2 regions of the Streptomyces sp. NPDC096013 genome follow, and region 2 is predicted to be linked to the other one. Evidence: riboswitches for the same ligand, from Rfam matches in the RefSeq annotation. Region 2 holds a riboswitch; the other holds the start of a gene.
The links. A riboswitch is a leader RNA that binds a small molecule or an ion and turns the genes downstream of it on or off. The one in region 2 is predicted to bind cyclic di-AMP.

Region 1 (4,076 bases), on a different contig from region 2:
CCGTCATCGAGGCCGCCATCGACGAGGAGCTCGCCCGGTTCGCCGAGGAGGGCCCCACGGCTGAGGAAATGGAGCGCGCCCAGGCCCAGTTGGAGCGCGAGTGGCTCGACCGGCTGGGCACGGTCGCGGGCCGCGCCGACGAACTGTGCCGGTACGCCGTCCTGTTCGGCGACCCGCAGCTCGCCCTGACCGCCGTACAGCGCGTCCTCGACGTGACGGCGGAGGAGGTCCAGGAGGTCGCCAAGGCCCGCCTGCGCCCCGACAACCGCGCGGTGCTCGTCTACGAGCCCGTCGCGGAAGAGGACGACGAAGCAGAGGCCGGCGACGAGAACGAGGAGGCGGCCAAGTGACCGAGCTCGCCACGATGGAATTCCACCCCCAGCCCCAGGCCGGCGAGGCCAGGCCGTGGGCCTTCCCGGCCCCCGAACGCGGCACGCTGGCCAACGGCCTGACGGTCCTGCGCTGCCACCGCCCCGGCCAGCAGGTCGTCGCCGTGGAGGTGCTCCTGGACGCGCCCCTGGACGCCGAGCCGGCCGGCCTGGACGGTGTCGCCACGATCACCGCGCGCGCCTTCTCCGAGGGCACCGACAAGCACTCCGCCGAGGAGTTCGCCGCCGAGCTGGAGCGCTCCGGCGCCACTCTCGACGCGCACGCCGACCACCCCGGGCTGCGCCTCAGCCTGGAGGTCCCGGCCTCGCGCCTGGCCAAGGGGCTCGGCCTGCTCTCCGACGCGCTGCGCGCGCCCGCCTTCGCGGACAGCGAGATCGAGCGGCTGGTCCGCAACCGCCTCGACGAGATCCCGCACGAGACGGCCAACCCCTCGCGCCGCGCCGCCAAGGAGCTCTCCAAGGAGCTGTTCCCGGCGAGCTCGCGCATGTCGCGTCCGCGCCAGGGCACCGAGGAGACCGTCGAGAAGATCGACTCGGCGTCCGTACGCGCCTTCTACGAGCGGCACGTCCGCCCCGCGACGGCCACCGCCGTGGTCGTCGGCGACCTCACCGGCATCGACCTGGACGCGCTGCTCGCCGACACCCTGGGTTCGTGGACGGGCTCCTCCGCGCAGCCGCGTCCCGTGCCGCCGGTGACCGCCGACGACACCGGGCGGGTCGTGATCGTGCACCGTCCCGGCGCCGTCCAGACGCAGCTGCTCATCGGCCGTGTCGGAGCCGACCGGCACGACCGCGTGTGGCCGGCCCAGGTGCTCGGCACGTACTGCCTCGGCGGCACCCTCACCTCCCGCCTGGACCGCGTCCTGCGCGAGGAGAAGGGCTACACCTACGGTGTGCGGGCGTTCGGCCAGGTGCTGCGTTCGGCACCCGACGGCACGGGCGCCGCGATGCTCGCCATCAGCGGCTCCGTGGACACCCCGAACACCGGTCCCGCGCTGGACGACCTGTGGACGGTGCTGCGCAAGCTCGCCGAGGGCGGCCTCACCGACGCCGAGCGTGACGTCGCCGTGCAGAACCTCGTCGGGGTGGCGCCGCTCAAGTACGAGACCGCCGCGGCCGTCGCGAGCACGCTGGCCGACCAGGTCGAGCAGCACCTGCCCGACGACTACCAGGCGACGCTGTATCAGCAGCTCGCCGCGACCGGCACCGTGGAGGCCACCGCGGCGGTCGTGAACGCCTTCCCGGTGGACCGTCTGGTGACGATCCTGGTCGGCGACGCGGAGCAGATCAAGGCGCCCGTGGAAGCGCTCGGCATCGGCGAAGTGACCGTCGTCCCGGCCGAGTAGACGACCCGTAGCGGGCCGATGAGCGGCACGCGCGCGTGGGGGCCCTGGTGGCTGAAGAGTCACCAGGGCCCCCTATTGTCCGAATTGGGGGAGAGGTTGCCTGTCTGCCCTGTGGCATGTGCAACAAAAACCTTGATCCGTTTGGGGATTGAAAGTGGCCCCCCTTAGCGTCGGTCCGGCTGTCCGTCAGGCACCGCGCCGCACTCGCGGCACCGGACAGTCATCGCCGAGTCCCCGTACGGCGCGAGCCAGGGGAGCCGGGGACCCACGTCCCTGGGGTGAATCGGACGCCCGTGGAGGGGGTCCGTAGGAGACCTTCCTGCTCCGAACCCGTCAGCTAACCCGGTAGGCGAGAAGGAAGGAAAGGATCAGCCACTCCATGGCGTTCACCCGCGCCACCGGGAAGCACCGTCGCCCGAGCCGGACCCACCGCACCACCGTTCGTGTCGCGAGCGTCGCGGCCCTCACCACCACCGGCGTCATCGGCACCCTCGCGAGCGCCCCGGCGTTCGCCGCGGAGCCCGCCGCAGAACAGACCGGACTCACCCCCGTCATCGCCATCGGCGACTCCGTGGCCGAGAAGATCGACGCCCAGGCCGCCGCCCAGCGGCAGGCCGCCGCCGAGGCGCAGGCCAAGGAGGAGGCCCGGGCCAGGGCCGCCGCGCAGGCCAAGGCGGAGCACGAGGCCAAGGAGCGCGCCGCCCGTGCCGCCGAGCGCAAGAGGCTCAACACCTTCGTCGCACCGGTCACCGGCTCGTACGTCTCCACCGGCTACAAGACCGGCGGTTCCCTCTGGTCGTCCGGCGCCCACACCGGCATCGACTTCCACGCCTCGACCGGCACCTCGGTCCACGCTGTCGGTTCCGGCACCGTCGTCGAGGCCGGCTGGGGCGGCTCGTACGGCAATCAAGTGGTGATCAAGATGGCCGACGGCATGTACACCATGTACGGCCACCTGTCGTCCATCGGTGTCTCCGTCGGCCAGACGGTCACCCCGGGCCGGCAGATCGGCCTCTCCGGGGCGACCGGCAACGTCACCGGACCGCACCTCCACTTCGAGGCCCGCACCACCGCGGAGTACGGCTCGGACGTCGACCCCGTCGCCTACCTCCGCAAGCACGGCGTGAACGTCTGACGGCGTAGCACCGCACTTCCCGAAGCCCTGGCCCGCCCGGCCGGGGCTTTCGGCGTTTCCGGAGCCCTCCTGTCCAAAAAATATGCATGGATTCCGGCCCCCCATCGGAAATTCCCGCTCATTGCAATAGAGTCACGGAACACACGTCAATCGTCGACGTTTCACGGGGATTAAGGCGGAGGTCGGACATGCGTATTCCGGCGCACTCGGTATGCACGGCGATCCGGGACGACATCGTCGCCGGTGTCTACGAGCGCGGCAGCCGGCTCACGGAGGAACTCCTCGCGCGCCGGTACGGGGTCTCGCGCGTCCCCGTCCGGGAGGCCCTGCGCACGCTGGAGGCCGAGGGGTTCGTGGTGACCCGGCGGCACGCGGGCGCGTGCGTCGCGGAACCGACCGAGCAGGAGGCCGCCGACCTGCTGGAGATGCGGATGCTGCTGGAGCCGCTCGGCGCCTCACGGGCCGCGCAGCGGCGCACCGAGGCCCACCTCAAGGTGCTGCGCGGCCTCGTCAGGCTGGGCCAGGAGCGGGCCAGGCGGGGCAACAGCGAGGATCTGCGCTCCCTGGGCAGCTGGTTCCACGAGACGCTGTCCCAGGCCTCCGGGAGTCCCGCGCTGACCTCGATGCTGACCCAGCTGCGGCACAAGATCGCCTGGATGTACGCGGTGGACGCCCCGGCCAACCCCGTGGAGTCCTGGGCCGAGCACGGCGCCATCGTGGACGCCGTGGCCCGCGGCGACGCCGAGCGCGCCCGGGCGATCACCGCCCTGCACACCGAGCGCGCGGGCACCGCGCACCGGCTGCGCTTTCCCGGCGGGGCGAACGCCGCGAACGGCGCGGACCGTGTGAGGACTTCGCAACCTCCCGTAAACATGTCGGGTCTGCGGCATTAACACGGGCACCGTATACAAAGAGGAGCTAATTCGCGGGGGATTATTCATGCTGCCCACAAATGGAAATGCGAAGGGCTCGCCCGGTAATTCGGACGAGCCCTTCGAGGTTGTGGTGCATCGGGTTTTGGGCAAATGCACCGCAACCCTCAATTGGGTGGTGCTCAGACGGTCTCGGGGAGTTCCTCGAGGCCTTCCGCGACCAGCTTCGCGAGGCGGTCGAGGGCCGCGTCCGCGCCCTCGGCGTCCGACGCGAGGACGATCTCCTCGCCGCCCTGGGCGCCCAGGCCCAGGACCGCGAGCATGGAGGCCGCGT
Region 2 (4,076 bases):
ACCGCGGCGGGTCTGGAAGCGGTACGTCCGGACGCCGCCGTGGTCTCGGTGCGTGCGCCGTCCCCGGAGGCGGCCGTGCAGTGGGCGGCCGACTGCCGTACGGCAGGGCTGGCCGTGGGCTGCTTCCGTCCTCCTTCCGTGCCCGACGGCATCTCACGGCTCAGGCTGACCGCCCGAGCGGACCTCTCCGGGGCCGAGATCGAACGCGCTGCACGTGTGATCGGCGAGACGCGACCATGAGTCGGCGTGACACGGCCGTGCGTCGCTGACGGGCGGACAGATCAGTGGAACGCGGTGAGGAATCCCGTCCAGCTCTCGGGGGAGAAGAGCAGGGCGGGTCCTTGCGGGTCCTTCGAGTCGCGTACGGCGAGCAGCCCCGCGCGGGGGCCTGAGCGCGGACGAGCCGCCTCGACGCAGTTGTTCGCTCCCGTGCTGTAGCTGCTGCGCAGCCACCGCACACCGGACAGTTCAGAACTGGAAGGTACGTTCCGAGGCAGTGCAGACATGGTGCCTCCTTACGCGCCGTCACCTATCCCGGCGATGTAATCCGACGAATCCTCGGGCGAAAGGGCGTGGAACTGAAGGGTGCTGAAGGCCTCGCTGTAGGCCTCCAGGTCTTCTTTCCGTTCGAGGTAGAGGCTACTCGTCAAGTGGTCGAGAACAACCACGTCCAGATCAGAAGTGCTCGGAAAGGAGAAAATAACGAAAGGCCCGGTGACGCCGATGTGCGCCCCCGCGGCGAACGGCAGTACCTGGAGCCGGACTTGGGGCAACCGAGCCGCCTCCACCAGCCGGTCCAGCTGACGTGCCATCACGCCGGGACCGCCCACCTCCCGGCGCAGCACCGCCTCGTCGAGGACCACGCTCAGCGCCAGCGGCGGATCCGCGCGCAGCACGTCCTGCCTGGCCATACGCACCTGCACCAGCGCGTCGAGCCGCTCGGGCCCGTCGTTGTCGGGGCCTCCCACGGCGGCCCGGGTCACCGCCCGGGCGTACTCCGGCGTCTGAAGCAGTCCGGGGACCACCGAGGTCTCCAGGGTGCGGAGCGTGCTGGCCTGTGACTCCAGACTGATGAAGTCCCGGTAGGCGGGCGGCAGTACACCGCGATAGGCGTGCCACCAGTGGTGCCGGCCGCCGATGTCGTCGGAGCCCGCCAGGATGAGGAGCATGTCCCGAAGTTGGGGGTCACCTACCTGATAGGCGTCCAGAAGTAACCGGACGTCAGGTGGTTTCACGCCACTCGCCCCGGTCTCGATGCGGCTCACCTTCGACTGATGCCAGCCGACGAGCCGGGCCGCCTCTCCGCTGGTGAGCCCCGCCTCCGCACGCAACGCGCGCAGTTCGGCGCCCAGTTTCCGGCGGCGCACCGCGGGACCGTACTGCATGGGTTTCTCCTTACTCCTTCCGAGCCGCCCAAATACGGTCTGAGGTCGCAGAGTTCACCGCTTCGAGCGACAGATATATGCATATCTTGGTGGATCGGCACCGTTACCGCCGAGCTAATGGCAGTCTGGCGAAGAAGCACCAGTCCGGGACCGTACTCGAACCATCCGCGCGCGCCGTGACGGACACCGGTCCCGCGGGAAAGGGACGACCGCGCCATGGCAGACCATCTGGAAGCATCCGTCACTCTGCCGAGCGATCCGGCCTCGGTGTCCGCCGCCCGTACCTATGTCGTCGGAACCCTGGCCGAATGGGGACTCCCGGCGGACACGGAGGCCGCCGACACCATCCGTCTCATCGTGTCGGAACTCGCCACCAACGCCGTACAGCACACCTTCGGCCAGTCACCCACCTTCACGGTGGACATCGAACTGGAGCGTGACGAACACCTGCGCATCGGGGTCACCGACAGCCACCCCCGCTTCCCCAAACGCCTGCCGGCCGCCGTCCAGCAGGACAACGGCCGGGGCATGGTGATCATCCGCTGGCTGACCGCGGAGTGCGGCGGCAAGCTCAGGGTCCGGCCCACCCGCGAGGGCGGCAAGACCGTCTCCGTCGAGGTGCCCTGGACCGTACCGGCCCCGCCGGTGACCGCCGCGGGCCGGCAGGAGCCGTAGAACCGCTTCTGGAACGTCTCCGGACACCCGAGGGGGTGGCGGCCCGTCAGGTGGCCGCCACCCCCTCGGGAGACTCAGCGCGGGTCAGCTGACCCGGCCGTACCAGACGCTCTTGGTCCAGATCTTCTGCAACCGCACCACGTCCCCGGTCTTCGGGGCGTGCCAGATCTTTCCCTTCCCGGCGTAGATGCCGACGTGGTAGACGCTGGAGCCCGAGTGGAAGAACACGAGGTCCCCGGCCTTGCGGCTCTTGGCCGAGATGTGGTGGGTCTTGTTGTACTGCTGGGCAGCCGTACGCGGCAGCTTCTTGCCCGCCTTCTTGTACGAGTACAACGTGAGCCCGGAGCAGTCGAAGCGGCCCGGCCCGGTGGCCCCGTACCTGTACGGGGCGCCCTTCTTGGACGCCGCGACCTGAAGTGCCTTCGTCGCGGGTGTCGCGGCCGCGGCGTCGGATGCGACACCCGGTATCACGACGGAGCCGCCCACGGCGGCGATGGCGAAGGCCGAGGCCGTACCGGCCCTGACCATCAGCGACGGGACACGATTGAGCGCAGTCATGCGCAACCCTTCGTCAGCCGCCTGTGAAGGATGACCTGTCGGATTCGGGCTGGCGAAGTTGCCCGGCCGCTGACGCGGCTTCACCCCAAGGGCTGCTCGACCCGGTCATGGCGTGACCGTCCCGGCGACCCGTCGTGCTTGGGTCCTCCACTCCTGCCGATGCAATCCTGTCGACCTGTCATCCGGGCGGCGGCAGGACTCGGCGTCCGCCCGGATCGCCCCGCCGCTGCGGCGGGGTCTTGTCGTCAGACAGGGATCTTCACCTATGGATGTCCGAAAATCCCAATGGAACCGGGTATTTGTGGGGTTACTCACCACTCACCCGTTCGGGTGGACACCCCCGTGTTCGAGCGGGTGTCGAGCGGGGTGCACCCCTCGGACCAGCACCGGAACACCTCAGCGGCCCCTCGGACCACGCGTGTTGCGCAACCCGGGACGCCTCTCGGACGGAGGAGCGACTACGCCGATCGGGGGTACGCCGTTCGGCTCGTTTCGCCTCCGACCGGGACGGCTCCGCGACCCTCAACTGTCCGGGGGCGCGGGGATGGTGACGCGCGCCGTGCGGCGCTCCCCGTCCAGCACGCGCAGCGCACGCGCCAGGGTGGGGGCGTGCAGCTCGGTCTCGCCCCGCTGGTGCATCAGCGCCAGCGCGTCCCGCAGCTCGACGGCCTTCGCCACCAGCGCCTGAGCGGCCCTCAGACCACGGTACGTGTCACCGTCGTGCGCCGGGTTGATACGGCCCAGCAGGTCGGCCACCTCCAGATAACGGTCGATCAACTCGCCCTCGGCGCGCGTCAGTGCGGGCAACGGCGGCAGTTCCGGCGGCAGCATCGTCGGCTCACGCCCCGCCCGGCTCGGTGAGCGAGGTCTTGCGGGTGGCCACGATCCGGTCCACCAGCCCGTATTCCAGGGCCTGTTGGGCATCCAGGATGTGGTCGCGCTCGATGTCCGCGCTCACCTGCTGCACCGTCCGGCCCGTGTGCAGGGCGAGCAGGGACTCGAGTTGGGACCGGGTGCGCGCCAACTCCTCGGCCTGGATGGCGAGATCACTCGCCTGGCCCTGGACCGGATCCGGCAGCGCGGGCTGGCGGATCACCACCCGCGCACCCGGCAGCGCCGACCGCTTGCCCGGCGTGCCCGCCGCCAGCAGCACCGCCGCGGACGAGTCGGCCCGGCCCAGGCAGATCGTCTCCACGTCACAGCTGACGAACCGCAAGGTGTCGTAGATCGCCGACATCGCGGTGAACGATCCGCCGGGCGAGTTGATGTACAGCGAGATGTCCCGGTCGGGTGCCTGGTACTCGAGGTGCATGAACTGGGCCATCACGTCGTTCGCCGCGATGTCGTCGATCGGCGTCCCGAGGAAGACGATCCGCTCCTCCAGCAGCTTCGAGTACGGGTCGAGGGTCCGGTGGCCCGAGCTGGTGCGCTCGGTGAACTCGGGCAGGACATAGCGGG

Region 1: another riboswitch for cyclic di-AMP. It lies ahead of ACIRB1_RS07005 (M23 family metallopeptidase); the one in region 2 lies ahead of ACIRB1_RS38235 (C40 family peptidase).

Annotation. Positions count from the first base shown of each region.
Region 1 is NZ_JBIWGK010000001.1:1,664,619-1,668,694, reverse strand. Features, by position in the region: gene ACIRB1_RS07015 (M16 family metallopeptidase) at 1-350, shown strand, start outside; gene ACIRB1_RS07010 (M16 family metallopeptidase) at 347-1,735, shown strand; cyclic di-AMP (ydaO/yuaA leader) riboswitch at 1,950-2,101, shown strand; gene ACIRB1_RS07005 (M23 family metallopeptidase) at 2,115-2,870, shown strand; gene ACIRB1_RS07000 (GntR family transcriptional regulator) at 3,059-3,763, shown strand; gene ACIRB1_RS06995 (HPr family phosphocarrier protein) at 3,925-4,076, opposite strand, start outside.
Region 2 is NZ_JBIWGK010000016.1:198,067-202,142, forward strand. Features, by position in the region: gene ACIRB1_RS38215 (8-amino-7-oxononanoate synthase) at 1-240, shown strand, start outside; gene ACIRB1_RS38220 (DUF397 domain-containing protein) at 282-506, opposite strand; gene ACIRB1_RS38225 (helix-turn-helix domain-containing protein) at 516-1,385, opposite strand; gene ACIRB1_RS38230 (ATP-binding protein) at 1,602-2,060, shown strand; gene ACIRB1_RS38235 (C40 family peptidase) at 2,145-2,618, opposite strand; cyclic di-AMP (ydaO/yuaA leader) riboswitch at 2,622-2,801, opposite strand; gene ACIRB1_RS38240 (hypothetical protein) at 3,141-3,449, opposite strand; gene ACIRB1_RS38245 (ATP-dependent Clp protease proteolytic subunit) at 3,457-4,076, opposite strand, start outside.